Regions from separate parts of the Halobacillus trueperi genome, predicted to be linked through region 1. Evidence: predicted binding sites of a transcription regulator. Region 1 holds the regulator's gene; each other region holds the start of a gene.
What was found. Region 1 encodes Rex, which represses fermentation and respiration genes when NADH is low (regulators of the CRP and FNR family bind a similar motif). Its sites were predicted from a motif close to TTGTGAAATATTTCACAA; they were not measured.
Positions count from the first base shown of each region.

Region 2: cydD (thiol reductant ABC exporter subunit CydD) is a predicted target of Rex. The motif match lies at 5,476-5,493, and genes of this name have one in related genera.
Region 3: DYE48_RS20685 (helical membrane plugin domain-containing protein) is a predicted target of Rex. The motif match lies at 2,995-3,012, and genes of this name have one in related genera.

Region 1 is NZ_QUAE01000014.1:71,355-78,185, forward strand. It holds gene DYE48_RS15220 (CPBP family intramembrane glutamic endopeptidase) at 1-422, shown strand, start outside; gene DYE48_RS15225 (YdiK family protein) at 424-624, shown strand; gene DYE48_RS15230 (MDR family MFS transporter) at 667-2,079, opposite strand; gene DYE48_RS15235 (SDR family oxidoreductase) at 2,258-3,079, shown strand; gene DYE48_RS15240 (GNAT family N-acetyltransferase) at 3,117-3,671, opposite strand; gene DYE48_RS15245 (redox-sensing transcriptional repressor Rex) at 3,732-4,391, opposite strand; gene moaC (cyclic pyranopterin monophosphate synthase MoaC) at 4,407-4,889, opposite strand; gene DYE48_RS15255 (ABC-F family ATP-binding cassette domain-containing protein) at 5,050-6,831, shown strand, end outside.
Region 2 is NZ_QUAE01000028.1:7,053-13,883, reverse strand. It holds gene DYE48_RS19220 (MFS transporter) at 1-88, shown strand, start outside; gene DYE48_RS19215 (NUDIX hydrolase) at 91-534, shown strand; gene DYE48_RS19210 (nucleotidyltransferase domain-containing protein) at 531-1,241, shown strand; gene DYE48_RS19205 (P-loop NTPase family protein) at 1,246-1,764, shown strand; gene DYE48_RS19200 (high affinity choline transporter 1) at 1,852-3,441, opposite strand; gene cudC (choline uptake/conversion transcriptional regulator CudC) at 3,594-4,148, opposite strand; gene cydD (thiol reductant ABC exporter subunit CydD) at 5,520-6,831, shown strand, end outside.
Region 3 is NZ_QUAE01000041.1:654-7,484, reverse strand. It holds gene DYE48_RS20700 (hypothetical protein) at 1-328, shown strand, start outside; gene DYE48_RS20695 (CBO0543 family protein) at 488-1,036, opposite strand; gene DYE48_RS20690 (NAD(P)/FAD-dependent oxidoreductase) at 1,230-2,411, opposite strand; gene DYE48_RS20685 (helical membrane plugin domain-containing protein) at 2,429-2,860, opposite strand; gene DYE48_RS20680 (aldo/keto reductase) at 3,225-4,142, opposite strand; gene DYE48_RS20675 (cytochrome P450 family protein) at 4,338-5,534, shown strand; gene DYE48_RS20670 (TspO/MBR family protein) at 5,573-6,298, opposite strand; gene DYE48_RS20665 (fructose bisphosphate aldolase) at 6,474-6,831, shown strand, end outside.

The DNA.
Region 1 (6,831 bases):
AACGTGAATTGTTCGGTGTATCACCGGGATCTGAGAATACGATGGGATTGATGGAAATCGCCCGTGAATCGCCGCTGTTCATTCTCCTTCCTGTCGTGTTTGCACCGATTACGGAAGAAATTATTTTCCGTAAGATCATTTTCGGTACGATTTATAAGCGAACGAACTTCTGGCTGGCCGTTCTCGTATCCGCTCTCTTCTTTGGAGCATTCCATTTCGATTTCAGCCATATGTTAGTGTACTTCTCCATGGGAGTCGTCTTCGCCTTCCTATATGTCAAAACAAAACGAATTATTACACCAATCGTGGCTCATATGGCGATGAACTCGTTTGTTGTCGTTTCACAGTATTTCCTCACCGAAGAGGATATCCGCCGCATGCAGGAACAGCTGGAGACCATCTTTATTGGAGGCTTTTTATAATATGAGAACATCACCCTTATTCATGGCTTTTCTTTACATGATGATGGGCGTGGCATTCACCTACATCGCCGCACAGTCGGCAGAAGAGACGGTGTGGAATGCGATGACCATCATCCTGGCCATTGTCGCGACATTCAACATTGCCGTAGCGATTCGGCTTTTCAATCTACACAACAAGATTAAGAATGCAAAAAAGAAATAATGTCGCAAAAAAGCAGGTCCACGAGTGTGGGCCTGCTTTTTTCTATGCTTCCTGTTCCTCTTTGTCATCCTGTACACCTTTCAATATGAACGAAAATGGAATCGCGATGATCAGCACAATTGCAGAGACGAGAAATGCTTCATTAAGCGTCTGCAGGGTGGCTGCCTGCATATCGATATCCGGGTTCGCTGAAACCTGAGCGCGTCTCACTTCATAATAAATGGAGAAAAAGACGATCCCCAGCGATGAAGAAATCTGCCGGATGATGTTGTTCATCGCAGACCCTTGAGCAACCAGATGTTCCGGAATGCTGTTCATGCCTGATGTCGTCGCCGGCATGTTCCCCATTCCCATCCCAAGGCCTCTCACCGTATTCAACAAGAGAATCAGCCAGTATGGTGTTGACAGCTGTAAAAAGCTTAAGCCTAAGGTTGCGAGCGCCATGATCGTAAGGCCCGGTGGCACGACGTATTTCGGTCCTTTTTTATCGAGGATGCGTCCACCGATGGACATGAATACCCCACTCGCAGCGGCTGCCGGCAGAAACAACAGTCCAGTCATGACTTCATTCAATCCGTAAACGTTTTGAATCAATAACGGCAAAAGAAATATCCCTGAGAACAGACCAATGGATGCGGCTGAAGTGACGACGATTGAAACGGAATAGGTCGGCACTTTGAAAACAGACAAGTTCAGCAGTGGATCCTCCTGGCGGTTTTCGTAAAAGACGAAAAGGACGATGGCGATCAATCCACCTACAATCAATGCGATGTTCAAAGGGTCGAACAACGTCTCAAGCGTCCGCCCCCTCCCCAGGGCAAACAGCACTGAGCCGATCCCGGTCGCGATGATCAGGAAACCGACCAGGTCAAACCGCTTCGTCGGATCCGTTTCGGTACGTTCAAGAAATTTCGAAGATAAAATGAGTCCAGTCAAGCCGAATGGAATGTTGAAGGCGAACAACCACGGCCAGTCAAAATATTGAATCAGAAAACCACCAATCGTCGGTCCGATGGCCGGTGCAACCATAGCGGCGACTCCGTACACGCCGACCGCAAGTCCTCGTTCATAACGAGGAAACGAATTAAAGATGAGGGCCATGGCGATCGGCATCATCAATCCGCCGGCCATGCCCTGAATCGCCCGGGATAAGATGACCATACCGAGCGTCGATGAAAAGAATCCGAGTGTGGAACCTGCAAGGAAAATACAGAGCCCGACGAGGTACACTTTCTTTTTCCCGAACCGGTCACCGAAATAGCCGGTAAGCGGCATCGTCATCCCCATCGATACCATGAAGATCGTTAAAATCCACCCGACCGCTACGGCATCGGATTCAAAAATCTCGATGAACCGCGGCAGAATCGGGTTCAGCATACTATTGTTCAAAATGACCGTGAACGTCCCGAACAGGACAGACACGACCACGAGCCATTTATGAGGCAGTTTACTCAATCGTCTCACCCGCTTTCTTTCGATACACGAACTAGTATTTACTATACCACCTCCACTGTTCGTTAACCATGATTCCGCATGTTTCGACTGTAAGCGCCTTCTGTGCTGACAAAGGTTTACAACGATTCTAGAAGGGGGTAAGAGTCATACCAACGAACAAAAGGAGGTTCTATTTGATATGGGACGTTTAGATAATAAAACCGCCGTCGTCACCGGATCTGCAACAGGGATCGGTGCGGCGACCGTCAAACGGTTCGCAAGTGAAGGAGCAACTGTCATTTGCGGTGATATTAATGTAGAAGAAGTACAGAAAACGGTGGATGAAGTGAAGTATGAAGGTGGTCAGGCCGAAGCCGTCGAGCTTGATGTTTCCGATGTGGACAGTGTCCAGAAGTTCGCCAATTACGTAAAAGAACATTACGGGAAGGTCGACATCCTGTTCAACAATGCCGGCGTCGATCAAGAAGGCGGCAAAGTGCACGAATATCCGGTCGAACTTTTCGATAAAATTATTGCGGTCGACTTGAGAGGAACCTTTTTAACAAGCAAATACATCCTCCCGCTTATGCTTGAAAATGGAGGTTCTGTCATCAATACGTCGTCCATGTCCGGTCAGGCAGCGGATCTCGACCGCTCCGGATACAATGCAGCAAAAGGCGGTATTACCAATTTCACAAGAGCGATGGCAATCGACTATGCGCGCGAAGGCATCCGTGTCAATTCGATTTCTCCAGGTACCATCGAAACTCCGCTCGTCAAAGAGCTGGCAGGGACGAAGCAGGAAGAAGAAGGCAGAGAGTTCCGTGAAGCGAATAAGTGGGTCACGCCGATGGGACGCCTCGGACGCCCGGAGGAAATGGCGAATGTCGCTCTTTTCCTCGCTTCTGATGAAAGTTCGTATGTGACGGGGGAAGACATTACCGCAGACGGTGGCATTATGGCCTACACGTGGCCTGGGAAGATGCTTATGGACAAAAGCTGGAAAGAGAATACCGAGTAACATTAAAAGAAGCTCAGCATTGTGCTAAGCTTCTTTTTTATTCTGCATTTTTATAGTAGATCAAGTTGTCCGTCCATTCACCAAACTCGTGGATGAACCCTTTTCGGGTGCATTCATACACAAGACCTATGCTCTCTGCCATCTTGATGGAAGGCTCATTATCCAAATTGATATGGGCCTCTACCCGGTGGTAACTCAGTTGATCAAAAGCGATCCTTAATGCTTCAGCCACCGCTTCCTTCCCATAACCCTTCTCCCAATGCTGGTTATGCAGCGCATACCCGATTCTTCCCCACTGGAAGTCATATCTTACTAAAGTAGAGAAATCAATCATTCCCACGTGTGTTTGATCTCCTTTTAGAAAAACACCGAAGATATACGCGGTATCCTCCATCGCTAACTGTTGATGTTTCTCCACCAGCTCATCAAACCATTCTTTCGTACAAACACTCATATCAAGACGGCCTTCATCATGACGGCGCTTTGACGGAAAACGCCCCTCATATCCATGAAGCCAGCTTTCATAATCACTTTTTTCAAGCGGTCTAATTACCAATCTTTCTGTTTCTGAACCAAACGATAACGTTTCCAAAACCTTTCCTCCTAAAAAAAGAGTGAGAAACCAAAATGATTTCACACCCGTTTGTCTTTCTTATTGTTCTTCCTCTGCTTCCTCTTCGTTCAGTGGGTAATGCTTCAGGAAATAGACGAGAGCCTGCAGTTCGATGGCAAGGTCGATATGATGGACCCTGACATTCGACGGCACGCTGATCCTCGCTGGTGTAAAGTTAAGAATCCCTGAAATCCCCGCTTTTACAAGCCTGTCCGCGATCCCTTGAGCGGCAGAGGATGGAACGGTGAGAATGGCAACAGAAATGTCACCGAGCTTTTCTTCTAAATCGTCAATGTGCTCGACACCGACGCCACCGACCTCAGAACCGACCCTTTCCTCGTTGGCATCGAAGGCGATTTCGATTTTCGTATTGTTGTTTTTCGTAAAGTTGTAGTTCAAAAATGCCGTACCCAAATTCCCGACACCGATCAACGCGACACGTGTCGTTTCATCCTGGTCGAGCGTTTTTCTGAAAAAGGAAAGCAAATACTCGACGTTGTAGCCGTACCCTTTTTTGCCGAGTGCTCCGAAATAGGAGAAATCGCGGCGGATCGTCGCTGAATCGACTTTGACCGCATCGCTCAGTTCCTTCGATGACACACGCAGTTTGCCCTGGGTATGGAGGTTGTTCAAAAAGCGATAATAGAGCGGCAGCCGCTTCGCTGTCGCCTGTGGAATCTTCGTTTGTTCGATATCCATTAGCACCGGACTCCTTTACCTGTTTCTCGTATAGTCGCCGTTTTTCCCGCCTGTCTTTTCTTTCAAATAGGTCGGGCCGATGACCATTCCTTTATCTAACGCTTTGCACATATCGTAAACCGTGAGGGCTGTGGCTGAAGCGGCCGTTAGCGCTTCCATTTCCACCCCTGTGCTTCCCTTCGTCTTGACAGAAACCTCGATGTTTAATGTCGGCTGGTCTTCTGTTTCCCAATCGAAGGACACATCGATTCCTTTTAATGACAACGGATGGCACATCGGAATCCAGTCAGATGTCTTTTTCGCTGCCATAATCCCTGCGACCTGGGCCACAGAAAGCACATCCCCTTTTCCAATCTCATGGTTCGTGATTTTATGATAAATCTCTTCATTCACTTGTACACTCGTTGCTGCGACGGCCGTCCGCACGGAATCATTTTTGTCTGAAATATCCACCATACGGGCGCGGCCCTGGTCATTAAAATGACTGAACTCCGCCATTTTCTTCTACCCCTTTTTGTTAACAGTACTGATTGAAACACTACTCTTATTCTACCAAAAAATCAAACGTTAGTCGTTAAAGATTTCACATACTTGGAGACCATTGTGTTGCTAGGGGGCGCGCCTATGAGATACACTGATTTTATTGAGGTGAAACGACATGATTCTCATGCAATTGAACCAATTGACGAAGCGTTTCGGCGCCGAGTTGATTTTATCGAATATCAAATTGGAAGTGCAGATGAACGACCGGATCGCCATCGTCGGTCGGAACGGAGCAGGAAAATCAACCTTGCTCAAAATGATGGCTGGTGAAATGAGCCACGATGAAGGCAATATTTTCAAACCGAAAGAAACAACGATGGGCTACCTGGCCCAAAATACAGGGCTGCAGTCTGAGGAAACCATTTGGAACGAGATGGAGAAGGTGTTCACCCATCTGAAGGACTTGGAAAAAGAACTCCGCTCCATGGAAGTGCAGATGGCGGACCCAGACTTGCTCGACGATCAGAAACGTTACCAGCAGCTGTTGGCGGATTACGACCGCAAACAGGAATACTTCAAGACCGCAGGCGGGTATCAGTATGAAGCGGATATCCGCGGCGTATTGAACGGGTTGAATTTCAAAAACTTCGACTGGGATACACCGATCAACTCCTTGAGCGGCGGGCAGAAAACACGCCTGGCACTCGGAAAGCTTTTGCTCACAAGTCCTGATGTGCTCATCCTCGATGAGCCGACGAACCATTTGGACATCGATACGCTGAGCTGGCTTGAAGGGTACTTGCAAGGCTATCAAGGAGCGGTCGTCATTGTCTCCCACGACCGGTACTTCCTGGACAAGATCGTTAACACCGTGTATGAAATCGCGTTCCAATCATCCAAGCGATACCACGGCAACTACAGCGATTATTTGAAAAAGAAAGAAGCGGACTATGAGCAGGAACTCAAACGCTTTGAGAAGCAGCAGGAAGAAATTAAACGGATGGAAGATTTCATTCAGAAAAACATCGTCCGCGCGACGACAAGTAAGCGGGCACAAAGCCGCCGCAAGCAGCTGGAGAAAATGGACAAGCTCGAAAAGCCGAAGGACGACAACCAATCGGCGAAGTTCAGTTTCCAGACAGCGAAACGAAGCGGGAACGATGTGCTGAAGCTGCGTAACTACGCGTTCCGTTACAATGACAGCAAGGATTATCTTTTTGACAATGTATCCCTTGATTTGAACCGTGGCGATTCTGTGGCGCTCGTCGGACCGAACGGTGTTGGAAAGACGACGTTATTGAAGACACTCATCGGAGACTTGGAACAATCGAAAGGTGAAAAGCTGATCGGAACGAACGTGCAAATTGGTTATTACGATCAGGAACAGACGAAGCTGAACTCAACGAAAACCGTCTTGAACGAACTTTGGGACGAATATCCGATGAAAAATGAAAAAGATATCCGCACCATTCTCGGTAACTTCCTTTTTTCAGGAGAAGATGTGCTGAAGCCTGTCTCTGCGCTGAGTGGTGGCGAAAAAGCGAGACTTTCTTTAGCGAAACTGATGATGCAGGAAGCGAACTTTTTGATTCTCGACGAGCCGACCAACCACCTCGATCTCGACAGTAAAGAAGTGTTGGAAGCAGCGCTTGTGGACTATCCAGGCACCCTCTTGTTCGTCTCCCACGACCGTTACTTTATCAACAAGATCGCGACACAGGTTGTGGAAATGAATCCTGAAGAGACACGACTGTTTCTTGGTGATTATGACTACTATGTAGATAAGAAGCAGGAAGAATACGAGTTGCAGCAAATCGAAGAAGCAGAACGACTGCAAAACGAACCAAAACAGCAGGAAGTGCAGCAGAAGAACAGCTTTGAAGAAGACAAAGCGGCAAAGCGTGAAGAACGAAAGAAAAACCGCCGCATTGCTGAGATCGAAGAAGAAATTGAACAG
Region 2 (6,831 bases), on a different contig from region 1:
GACCATTGCTATTGGAGGGAGTGTCTCCACCATCGCTTCTTTCATTTACTTACACCCTTCATTGAAAAAGATAGATGGAGAGGGATAAAAATGGACTACGTACAAAAAATGAGAAGAATGATTGGTACACAGCCGCTTGTCGTTGCAGGTTCCACGGTTCTTGTTGAGAATGAGCAGGGAGAGATGTTATTCCAGTATCGAATGGATACGAAAGAATGGGGGCTTCCTGGTGGGGCGATGGAGCCTGGGGAGAGACTCGAGCAGACGGCGGTCAGGGAGCTGAAAGAAGAAACGGGACTTGGGGCTGGAGACGTGCGGCAAGTTGCCACGTTTTCGGGGGAAGACTTTTTTTACAGGTACCCGAATGGGGATGAGGTCTATAATGTCATTGCTTGTTTTATAGCTTCCGAGATTCGTGGAGATCTCAGCTTAGACCATGAAGAAACGTCGGATTTGAGGTATTTCAGCCTTGATTCCCTCCCTGAGAACATGGACATGAGGGCACGAATCATTCTGGAAAAGGTGAGCGGATGAAGGCTTTTGAGGCGGCAAAAGATGTGATCGCAGAGCGGTTTCCGGATTGTGATGCGTCTCTTCTTGCGGGGAGTGTCGTAAGGGAGGAGGCCACAAGCACATCCGATTTGGACATCGTGATTTTCGATTCGGAAGTAACGTCTTCTTTTCGTGAGTCTTTTTATGCGGGCCAATGGCCGGTCGAGGTTTTTGTACATAATTGGTCCTCCTATCGTGGGTTTTTCGATAGTGATTGTGAGCGGGGACAACCTTCTATGCCACGAATGGTGGCAGAGGGGAAGGTCCTTAAGTGGGATGAACGTTTGGAAGCTGTCAAACATGAAGCGGCTGGCTTACTGAAGAAGGGTCCACCCCTCTGGTCAGAGGAAACCCTCTTGCTTAAGCGGTATTTCCTTACGGATGCATTGGACGATTTCGTTGGTTGTACAGAACGGGGGGAAGCTCTTTTCATTGCAGCGAAACTAGTAGAGCAGACGAGTGAGTTTTATTTGCGAGCGAATGGACAGTGGAGCGGCTCATCGAAATGGATCGCTCGGTCACTGCGAAACTATGATGCTGCCTTTGCAGAACGGTTGATTCAGTGCTTTGACCATTTTTACAAAAGTGGGGAGAGGAAAGGCGTCGTTGAATTAGTGGATGAGGTGTTGAATCCATACGGAGGCCGGTTGTTCGAAGGGTTTTCAATCGGAAAATCGAAAAGGAGGTAGACCTGTGAAGAGAATCATGGTGCTTGGTGTTTCGGCAGGTGTAGGCAAATCGACATTTGCAAAGAAACTAGGGGAGAAGCTCGATATCGACGTGTATCATCTGGATCGTTTTTATTGGGAGCCGGGCTGGCAGGAATCGACACTGGAGGATTTCTCAGAGAGGCAGAGAAACGTTGTAGGAAAAGACCAATGGATTATTGAAGGGAATTATAGAAATACGTATGAGATACGCGCGGAGAAGGCTGATACGATCATCTACTTGGAATTGCCTTTAACGACCTGTCTATTTCGGGTCTTGAAGCGCTGGTGGACCCACCGGGGGAGCACACGCCCGGACCTCGGGGAAGGGTGCAGTGAAAGAATGGAAGCAGACTTTTTAAAATTTATCGTGACGACCTATCGAAAACGGAAAAAGAACATGCAGGAAAGACTCCTATCGTTTCAAGAAATCGGCCGTGAAAAGCAGGTCATTCAATTAAGGTCCAAAAAAGATATACAGAAGTTTCTTGATCACATTTCATAGATGCGCGGTTCCCGAATAGACTGGAGGACGGAATCATTACATAAAAGAAGCGCTCCAATTCAACAATTGGAGCGCTTCTTGTTTCTATTAGGAAGCCTTTTCCTCTTGCTCTCTTTCTTCTGGCATGAGAAGTGGCTGAGGCTGACATTTTTTCTTCGTCAATTCGGATACAACGAAGATCATAATGAACGCAGCGATACAAGCAAGTGTACGGAACGGGAACAGGACGATTCCGTCAGGGTTGATCATTGGATACGGCAGGAACGCCGGTAGTCCCATTGCTGGTTCTCCGCCTCCTAAACGAAGGAATAACGCCACAGAGAATCCGGCGATGGATCCGTAGAGGTTCGCATTTTTATAAAACAATGCCATCGTGAGCTGTGGGAAAAGAATCGTGTACACAAGATCGGATGCTAAATACCACAGCGTATAAACACTTTTGACGTTCAATGCAATGATCATAGCTCCGACACCGACGATGATGATCGTGCGCTTGATCACTTTTTTCAATTGCTCAGAGCTTGCGTTCGGTTTAAGCAATGGACGATACACATTCCAGGATGCCATGGAAGAGGCAGAAAGAATGGAAGAGTCCATGGAGGACATGACCGCCGCTGCGAGCGCTCCGAGTCCAATCGCGGATACGAGTTCAGGGGTCAAATACCTCAGGATGTGCGGAAGAATAACCGCTGGGTTTTCAGGAGTTGGAAGTCCCATACTTGCCCAGTCCATATTCACGCCTACAATTCCAATCAGAACGGCAGGGATGGCTGCAATGATGCAGATGACTCCTGCTGTGATGGATAACCACATCGCGGTTTTTTCATTTTTGGCGGAAAGGACACGTTGGAAATATACTTGCCAAGCAATACCACCAAAGATGAGAAGAAGGGCATAGTCAATCCAGTTCCAGAACCAGTTGCCCCAGGCAGGATCCTGCCACCCGTTCAGTGGAGGAAACAGATTGGCGTAAGAGCCGAATTCTACTGAATAATTACTCCACGCGTTTTCAAGACCACCAACATGACCTAAAGTGAAGGGCACCACTAAAATGAGTCCGATTAATAGGATGGCCATTTGGAAAACGTCCGTATAGGCGACCGCCCACATGCCTCCGGCTACGGTATAGGCGATGGCGATAATTCCTGAAAGGATGATGGATGTAGTAAAGTCAATGTTCAGGATGGTTCCGAATGTTGTACCGAGTGCCGTAAGAATTGCAGCACTCCAGAACATTTCCCCTAGCAGAGCGGGAATGTAAAGGACGCCGGCCATTTTTTTACCAAAACGTTGTTCCAGGGGATCGATGATCGTGAGGAATTCATAGCGGCGCATTTTACGGGCATAGAAAATACCACCAATAATTAGACTTAATGCGTATCCCCACGGGGCTTGAGCCCATACGAGACCATCGCTGTATGTGAATTCTGCCGTACCATTCACATAACCACCACCAACCCATGTAGCAGCCATAGTGAACATTGCGATTCCAAGTGGTAAACTGCGGTTTGCGACCATCATGTCTGCTAAAGTTCCGGATTTATTTGTAGCGAAGACGGCACCGATGTAATAGACGAGGGCATAGAAAACAATCATGGCGATAAATCCGCCCCATTGAATGTTTTCATTTGTGAAGGCCATGTAGAGGACGAAAACACCTAGAAGTGTCCCGAGCATGATAGCGGCTTTGTTCTTAGCGAAAAAAGATGTTTGTTGATTCGATTGCAATGACATCACTCCTTTTTATATTATCTGAATATTCTGTAAATTATAAAGTCCACACGTCTCCCTTGAATAACAGATGAAACGTTATTCAGAGAGGCGGTATCTTAATTTTCTTGGTCGACAGGAAGAAATTCGAAAATTTCCCCACTCTCAATAGAGTCAACGAGCTTCTGTAACCAATGGTAATATGGAATGGACGCTTCCAACTGCTGATAGACTTGCTGCGCTTCGTGCTTAATCTTTTCGTCAACTTCGGAATCCTCTATAAGCTTATTCAATTCCTTCTGGGCTTGCTTAACTGTGTCCAAGTTGATTTTAGCTTCTCTTATCCACATCTTCGTGAAAAAATTGGAGAAGAATTTAAAGAAGTCCTTTTCAGCTACAAAAGTCTGTCGGCGCGTTCCCTTTCGAAACGTTTGCTTCACAATGTTGTAATTTTGAAGCTTCTTCACTCCTGTACTCATGCTCGGCTTGCTCATTCCTAGTTTTTCACGCATTTCATCCAGCGTCATATCTTCTTCAAAGTACATCGTCCCATATAAAGTCCCTGCACTTCGGGTCACTCCATACAAATCCATCGTTTCCGCAATGGAATCGATCACAAGTCCTTTCGCGTGCTCAATGGTCTGTCGGGAGCCTTCTTCATGATGATTTGTCATTAAAAACCTCCTCACAGGCGTAAAAGCAATTAACTTTATTAAATTTTTTCTTTACAGACTTTATCTTAACGAATAAAAATCGCTTGTCAAAATCCATTTTAGAAAAAAATCGCCTTAAACCCTATCATCTCATAGGTTATAGCCGATTTAAAAAAATTTTCACTTTGACAAGCTTCCAAAGGCTTGTTAACGTTAAAAGTATTCAAAAAGTTAAATTTTTTATTAACAAAATTAACAATGTCGGAGAAGAAATGATTCAGGGGATGGAATCCGTCACTTCTTAATCGGAAAGAATATCATTGGGTGGTAAATGATTCGAAACTGCTGCCGTGACCTCTTTGCATGAAGCATTGAATTCAGTCGCTTCTGTCATGGGTAGGATAACTGATGAAAATTATGATGACGTGGAAGAGATGAAAGAACGAAGGAAACCTTTGGGGAGAGGTCTCAAACGTTTCCCAATGGACTACCTGAGTATCACTTATATCGTTCTAGAAGGCATGTTCTCTGTCTTGACGTTTGGAATATTTAAAGTAAAGAGGAGGCCGTTTTGTTTGCTCACTCTACTATATATGATCTGGCTGGTTCTCACCGGTCAGGCAACCGCGAAAAAACAAAATTTGTAGCAGGAAAGATTCGTTTCGGAAGTTATTGCATACGACTTTTATATACAAGAACCCTGAGAGTTTTTGGGGAAAGAAGAACGAAGACATTACACACGAGTTACAGGACAGTGAATAAGCGCTAGAAGACATTGGACCAAAGATACAGGACATTAACCCGACGTTAAAGCAGCGGGAACTTTTTATGATTGGAATAATACTCATGCTGAATAACAAGCCCTTTTATTTGTACAGGACTTGTTTCCTTATACAAAACCACTGGCTAACCCAGGGTTCGTTTCATGAGATATGACTGTAGATAAGACGGCAACATCAACAGTAAACAAACTGTACAAACGCTGCTTCAACATTATAATGCTCTCATGTAAGCCTTCAGGAAATGAATCCTGTGGGTTTTTTTTCATTTCATTAATTCCCTGAGACTTGCGTAAAACGTGCTTCTCCTTTCTTCGGTAGAGTCGAAGGGCACAAATTTATAAACTCTTGATTCTGAAAAAAGCAGGGGATCACGAATGGTTTTTCATACCTATTACAATGTCTTCAACTTTACATAGAGGGAAATGATATAGAAAAGATCCCTTTAATCAGTGTCCATAGGGTAACGTATGATAGCTGTTTATTAAGGAGACGATGATATAGAATTGTCATAGAATCATCAGTTTTATTTTTAGCAATGATCCGCTTCATGAATTATAATAATGGTAATGTGAATTTTTTCACAAAATGGCATATAAGGAGTTTTATATAAATGAAGCACCTCAGCAGACTAGCTTTCTCAGATCGAAGAGTTTTCATGCTGTTGGTCCTCACTTCCGTGTTGATTGGTGCCACGATTATTGGTCAATCTTATTTTTTCGTTGCGATCGTCGACCGGATCTTCCTTGGTGAGGGACGTTTTCAGGATATCCTTCCACTTCTCGCGGGATTGCTTTTGGTGCTCGCTGGACGGACGCTGTTTACATGGCTGAACGGCCGGACAGGCATTAAGCTTGCATCCAAAGCAAAACGTTATTTCCGTCAGTCCATAATTGAGAAATACGCGCGAAATCCCGTTCAAGCCTCTTTACAAGGACAATCGGGAAGGAAAGTCAGTGTGCTGATGGATTCCGTGGACGAGATTGATGGGTATTTCAGCAGTTATGTTCCACAAATGATCCAGACGATGATTATCCCGCTGATGATTCTTGTCGTTGTGTTTACCCAGCATCTCTACTCAGGGCTGATCATGATTATTACAGCTCCGTTTATCCCGTTATTTATGGCCATCATCGGTGTTATGACAAAAAAGAAATCAGAAGAGCAGATGGAGAAGTTGAATACATTCTCCGGAAAGTTTCTTGATACGCTTCAAGGCTTAACAACTTTAAAACTTTTTGGACGTTCCAAGCAGCAAAAGGAAGAGATTGAATCGAGCAGTCTCGGTTTCCGTGATGCAACGATGGAAGTCTTGAAAGTCGCCTTTGTCTCATCCTTGATGCTTGAGTTCATTTCCATGCTCAGCATCGGGCTGATTGCATTGGAAATTTCGATTCGGCTCGTTGTATATGAGAGTGTTTCCTTTTTTACCGCCTTTTTCATTCTCATTCTTGCCCCTGAATTTTATTTGACGCTTAAAGACTTCGGGAGTGCTTTTCATACAGGGAGAGGCGCAACAGGTGCTGCCAACCTGTTGGCGGAAGAGCTTGAAAAAGAAGAACAACACATTCAGTGGGGAAGTGGAAAGCTTGAAGGTGAACAGCCTCCTGAGATCAAGCTCGATCAAATGAGTTTTCATTATGAGGAAGGGTTTGCGATGGAAGGGTTGACGGCAGCCATCCATCCCTATCACCAGGTAGCCATCGTTGGTAAAAGTGGTGCGGGAAAATCGACGTTCCTGCATCTTTTAGCCGGCCTGACTAAACCGTCCTCTGGAACGATCAAAGTTAATGATCGCTCCCTTTTTGACTATGAAGAAAAAGAATGGTTTTCTCAGGTCAGCTACATCTCTCAGCACCCGTATTTATTTTCAGGAACGATTGCTGAAAACATTGCGATTGGCGGCAGAGGAAATCATTCTAAGG
Region 3 (6,831 bases), on a different contig from region 1:
GAGCTATCGTCTCGAGCATTCCGTTGATAAAGCCAAAGAGAAAGGCATTATTTTAAGGAATGGTTTGGATTGCTTGAACGAATTGACACAGTCACTCGAAGATTTGGGATTGATTATCGACCGTGGCATGTACGACTTCGACACTTGGATTGCCGGCATGAAACAGTCACCTTCCGTTGAGGAACCGCCTGAAGTGCAGGATGAGTTTCAGCTCAAGTATAAATCTCTGGGAAAACAAGCGGAGGAAACGATTGCGCTTAAACCGGAAACTTCTTTTAAAAAATACGAAGACAGCCATCCATCTTCGAAACGGACGCAAATCAAATAAAAGAATGACCTGCCTCTTAATCTAAGGAGCAGGTCATTTTTTATTAATCTTTTTCTTGCCGATGTACATCCACATCGCTAGATAACTCGAAAAAAGCAGGATCAAAAACATGGGGACAGATAACACATCACGTATGATCACGGCTGCATGACATCCTTTCTATTTTAAACTGTCCAAGGGAAACGGAAAGAATACGTGGAAAAGGACAACAATGGGCAGAGATACAAGAAGCCCCCGCACAGGGTTTCTGTAATGAAGATAAAGGACGAGGAATAATACGGCATTCAACGGAATGTTAAGCCAGTTGTTCCACCCATGATCATATACGTACATTCCTTTTAGAGAAAACAACCATTCTATTACCGTATAAAACGCGATCCAAACCGTGATATAGATGAATTGGTTGCTCCGGGTTTTGGGAAAGCGCTGCAAATAGATAATTAAGCCGATCGGGCAGATGAAAAAAGTGAAAGCCATGTTGATGATGGAATGGTTCAGCCACTCCATCGTCACCCCGCGGAATGCCCAGAGAGTGTGATTGTAATAAAGGAAATTATAGGTCATGTTCACAGCAATAAAAAACAGGATCGTCGGGTATTGCTTCCCTACCTGCTTCCAATAAACAAATCGATAGGCAAAAAGAATCCATACCACTATGACTAATAATAAATACATTTCCCACCACTCCATGAAATCAATTATCCCCATTCTGCACCCACCCATTCACCTTTATACCTGCGTAATCAATTCCCAAAAATAGCCACACCAGGTCATCCAATATCTGGATGACCTGGTGTGGCAAATAATGTAAAAAATGTACAAAAAAACGCCTGCTTCGTTTTCGCTTGGGAGCGCTGGGAAGCAGGCGTTTGTTAAGGGTGTTTCACCTTAGAGAATATTCTTAATAGGCAAGTGCGAATAGTCCCTTGATGTGGGATAGGTAACGCACGTTACTTGCTTCTTTCATGACAGAAGCCGGAAGACCTTTCAATGGTGTCTGATTGGCACCGATGAAAGCTACCGCGTCTTTACGGCCAAGGCTTGCAAGTGTACCTGAGTTGACAGGTTCAAACTCTTCAAAGCTCTTGTCTTCAAGGTAGGCATATAGGTTATAACCGACGGTCTCACCCATTTGCCAAGCGATTTGTGCTGTCGGTGGTTGTGGACGTTCATCACCTGGTTTGAAATAAACCGCACTGTCACCGACAACAAATACGTCTTTGTGGGATACAGACTGAAGATAATTGTTTACAGACGCACGTCCGCGATTCACTTCAATACCGGATTCACCGACAAGTGGGTTTCCAGCAACTCCACCCGTCCAGACGAACGTATTGGCTGTCAGCTTACGGCCGTCTTTCAACTCGAGGATGTTTCCTTCCACATTTGTGACAGGAAGTTCTGTCAGGAATTCTACGCCACGTTTTTCAAGGCTTTTCGTTGCTCTTTCGATCAAGTGATCAGGAAGCATCGGCAAAATTTTCGGCATGGCCTCTACGAGTGTCAACTTAATTTCATCAGGGTTAACACCATATTTTTTAGCCATTGCTGGTGTTTCATCAGCCAATTCACCGACAAGCTCGACACCAGTCAAGCCACCGCCGCCGATGACGATGTGGGCATCTGCCTCGTTATTCGTCGCTGCATAATCACGAATGCGAGCTTCCACGTGTTCACGGATTTTATTTGCATCTTCCGCAGATTTAAGGACCATGCTGTGTTCCTGCAGTCCAGGGATGCCGAAGTAGTTCGTTACACTACCTAGTGCCACGACCAAAGCATCATAGAACAGTTCAGAGCCATCTTCTAGTGAGATCTTTTTGTCATTGACAGAAAAGGACTCAATGGTCGCAACCTTAAGGTTGATGTCTTTTCCTTTCAATAACTTCTCAAGAGGAAGCGCTGCCGCCTGCTCAGTAATGTTTCCTGCTGCCAAACGGTGCAATTCTGTAATGATTTGGTGTGTCGGGGTTTTGTTAATGATTGTGACGTTCGCTTCAGAAGCGTCCATGTATTGGCGCACAGACAAAGCGGCAAGAAGCCCGCCATAACCGCCGCCTAGAATGACGATTTCTTTTGACATGTTGATTCCTCCATTTCCTACTCTTTGTGATTGCGTTCAGCGGATACTTTTAAGTATGCGTTAACGAAACGGAACATTTTTTGAGCTTGAGGGTCTTTCAACATCTTCATCAAGCCGAATAGTCCGATAACTTCTGAGCTGCTTTCCGCATGATCTTTCGCTTCGATTGCGTTCTGCGTTACTTCTTTCACGGAATGTTTGAGAGGCTCAGCCACTTCTGACATGAACTCAACCGTGTCTTTTTTCAGAACTTCATCCGTCGCAAGCGATTGAACGGTGTCGTAGGAGCTTGAAAGAATCTTCACCAATTCGGTAAGCTTCGGAAGCTCTTTCACAAGAACAGTCAAAGATTCCTGTACTTCAGGTTCCAGTAGTTGGTCGAGCAGTTCACGCTCGTCACGAGCAACGTTTGTCTGCCCGTCTTTTTCTGTTGTGAATGAATCTGCCATATCCACTTCTCCTTTTTTGAGCCCGGGGCTCATTTTTATAAGTAAATAACTAGTACAAGCAACGAAAGCTCCACCTGTTATAAAACAGTAAGAGTGCCATTTTATAGCTAACGTTACTAGAGTAAAATATAATCTTGTGAAGCACAACACATTCTTACAAAATAAACGCTTTCAATCATGATTTTTTTATAATCCCCGTTCTTTTTACAGCATTTTCAATCAAAAAGACGGATTTATCGCTCTTATTATCATTCGCTAAAGATATTTTCTCATTCTAGAATATACCTATTTTATATGAGGAAAGGTTCTCCATACGAGGAGAAGGCTAACCATGAATCCGATTAGCCCCCTCCTCCAATCCATATTACGGTAGATCGTTACCAGCAGCTCGGTAAAGCTCGTACCATTCTTCTCTAGATAAGACAATATGAGAAGCTTTGGCAATGTTCTGCATTCGCTGCGTATTCATTGTGCCAACGACAGGTTGAATGTTAGCCGGGTGACGCAGAATCCAGGCAATTGCGATGGCAGAATCCGTCACCTCATACTTTTCAGCAAGTTCCTGAAGCTTGGCATTCACCTCTGGGAAAGCGTCATTGCCTACAAAAGGACCTTCGATCATTCCGTGCTGGAATGGCGACCATGCTTGAATGGTCATATCATTCAGTCGACAATACTCCAAGACATTGCTGTCCCTGACGATGGCCGGATCGTTCTGCATGTTCACATTGAATCCAGCATCAATCATCGGTGTATGGACGAGGCTGAGTTGCAGCTGGTTGACGATCAAACTTTCTCCCACATACTTCTTCAAGAGTTCCATTTGCATCGGGTTTTGGTTACTCACACCAAAGTAACGAACCTTTCCGCTTTCTTTCAGTGCTGCGAACGCTTCCGCTACTTCTTCCGGCTCCATCAAAGCATCTGGACGGTGCAGCAATAAACTATCCACATACTCTGTATTCAACCGCTTCAGACTTCCGTCCACTGACTCCAAAATATGCTCTTTAGAAAAATCAAAGAACCCTTTACGAATGCCGCACTTCGTTTGAAGCTTGATGTCCTCACGTGACACGCCGGTCGTTTTCAGTGCTTCAGCAAATACAGACTCCGATTCTCCTTTTCCATAGATATCGGCGTGATCAAATAAGTCGACCCCATTCTCGACCGCATTTGTGATCACTTCCGATGCCTCCTTCGTGCTCAGTTCACTCATTCTCATACAGCCGAGTGAAATCTCCCCGACCTCTAAATCACTTTTCCCTAATTGAATTTTCTTCACATTGCTTCCACCTTTCTTTCCCTACCTATCCTTATCCTATCACTTTCCCTCAAAATCGTAAGGAATAACGCTTACAATAAAAGGAGTACCAGGTCATCCAGATTCTGGATGACCTGGTACTCCTTTTATTTCCATTTCCCCCTATTCCCTTATATAATCCAAGTATAGAGAAGCATTTCAGAGGAGGAACTTTGAATGGAGAACATGGAAACACTGAACCAATCGAATTTCAAAAAAGGCGCGTATCCTTTTTACGAAGAGCTTCGAGAAGATCAACCGATTTTTCCAATGAACAGTAACGGAACGAATCACTCCTGGATGATTACGAAATATGATCACGTGAAAGAGCTTTTGAAATCATCCAGTTTCATTAAAGACCAAAGCAAATTATTCTCTTCTGCTTCTAAAGACACCGAACAAGACGACTTCAACATCTTCCAAAACATGATGCTGGACGTCGACCCACCTGACCATACACGCCTGCGCAAACTTGTCCAACCTTACTTCAATCCTAAAACCATTAAGCAGCTGGAACCAAGAATCCGTGAAATTGCGGATGATCTATTAAACCAAATGAAACAAAAAGAAACGACGGTCGACTTAATTGATGATTACGCTTTTCCACTGCCCATTATCGTCATCAGTGAGATGCTCGGGGTCCCCGCAGAGGACCGGGATAAATTCAGACAATGGTCCAACACCATCGTCTCTGCCTCCAACGAAATGGACCCTGACTTCATGGATGATGTAGAAGCTTTTACTACATATCTGACAGAGCTTTTTGAACAACGAAAAGCAGAACCTCAGGATGACTTGGTTTCCCACCTCATCCAAACTGAAGAAGACGGGGAGCAGCTGACAAGGAATGAGCTCTACTCTATGATCGTCCTTTTGATCATCGCCGGCCACGAAACGACGGTCAATTTGATCGGGAACACCATGTTTGCCCTGTTTGAACATCCTGACCAATTTGAAAAAGTAAAAGATGATTCTACTCTCATTCCTGGTGCGATCGAAGAAGGACTTCGCTATTACAGCCCTGTCGATTTTTCGACTGCTCGCTGGGCAGATGAGGACATGGATTTCCACGGCCAGCTTATCCGTCGTGGGGATTTCATTGTCGCCTCGATCAGTTCAGCCAACCGTGATGAAGAAAAGTTTGAACGTGCCTCTCAGTTTGATATTACGAGAGAAAGAAATGCTCATGTTGCATTCGGGTTCGGGAGCCACTTTTGTCTCGGCGCCCCTCTCGCCCGCCTGGAAGGGAAAATTGCGCTGGAAAAATTACTAACGACGTTCCCGGATATCGATCTGAACCGCGATGTAAACCCACCCGAATGGCGTTCCGTCTTCCTTTTAAGAGGCCTGGATTCCCTTCCTGTTTCTTTGTGAACAAATAACAGCCACTTGATGAACGCATCAAGTGGCTGTTATTTTTTTCTGAATCCATATAAAATGGTGAGCACAAGCAGTAGTCCCGCAAGAATAAAAGCGGAGTTTACAACAAGAGGCACATCGTTGCCCTGATTTTTCACCCCGATGCCGATAAACGCCCAGACAAAAACGAGCGGATACACCCAGTCATCCTGGCTTTTCATAAAGTAAATAGCAAGCAGTGTGCCCACAATCATCAACAATATCGTCCATACAGAGGCGGAAATTCCGAATCCATCCCAGCCGATGTAGGTTAAATAGTAGCTGATGTTCGCGATGGTGGCGACACTGATCCAACCGAGATAAATAGAAAACGGAAGACGATCGAAAAAAGAAGCCTCATTTTTCTGTAAGGTCTGATATAAACGGATCAAGGTGAGCAACAATCCAAACATCACCAAGACCGATATTCCGAAAAATTCATAGTGCCACATAAAGATCCAGAGACTATTCAGCAGGCTGCTTAAGACGAAGAGACCACTTGTCTCTTGATAGATGGGCAGGTCCCGTCTACTTTTCGGAAACTGTCGAATCACCCAGATCCCTAGTAAAATGTAAATGAGCCCCCATATACTGAACACATACCCTGCAGGAGTGAATAAAACGTTCAGACGGTTGGATATTTCACCTGTCGTCTGACCATTCAAGGGCAAAGCATTAGCAAGTCCATTCACAGTGACGACAAGAATGAACGCCAGAACGTTCATAATCCACTTCCCCATAAAAATCCCTCCTCTATACTCCGATTGATACATAGTATTCCTTTTCATGCTCTGTTAAAACACCTTCCCCCACATCCACAGTAAAACTCTTCTCCCATTTTCAGGTTATGCAAATCCAATTTAAGGGAACAGTATAAAGGGTAATTTTTCACACTACGAAAAAGGAGTGGAAAACATGAACAACAAGCAATTTGAAAAAATGAAGAACGGAAATGGATTTATCGCTGCACTTGACCAAAGCGGTGGAAGCACACCGAAAGCGTTAGCCGCTTATGGCGTACCGGAGGATTCCTATTCAGGTGAGGATGAGATGTTCGACCTTGTCCACCAAATGCGGACAAGGATCATCACCTCCCCTTCTTTCGATGCCGACCATATCCTCGGTGCCATTCTATTTGAGCAAACGATGGACCGGGAAATCGAGGGTCAATATACAGCCGATTATTTAGCCAGCAAAGGGGTCGTCCCTTTCCTTAAAGTCGACAAAGGGCTTGCGGAAAAAGAAAACGGCGTGCAGCTCATGAAACCGATTG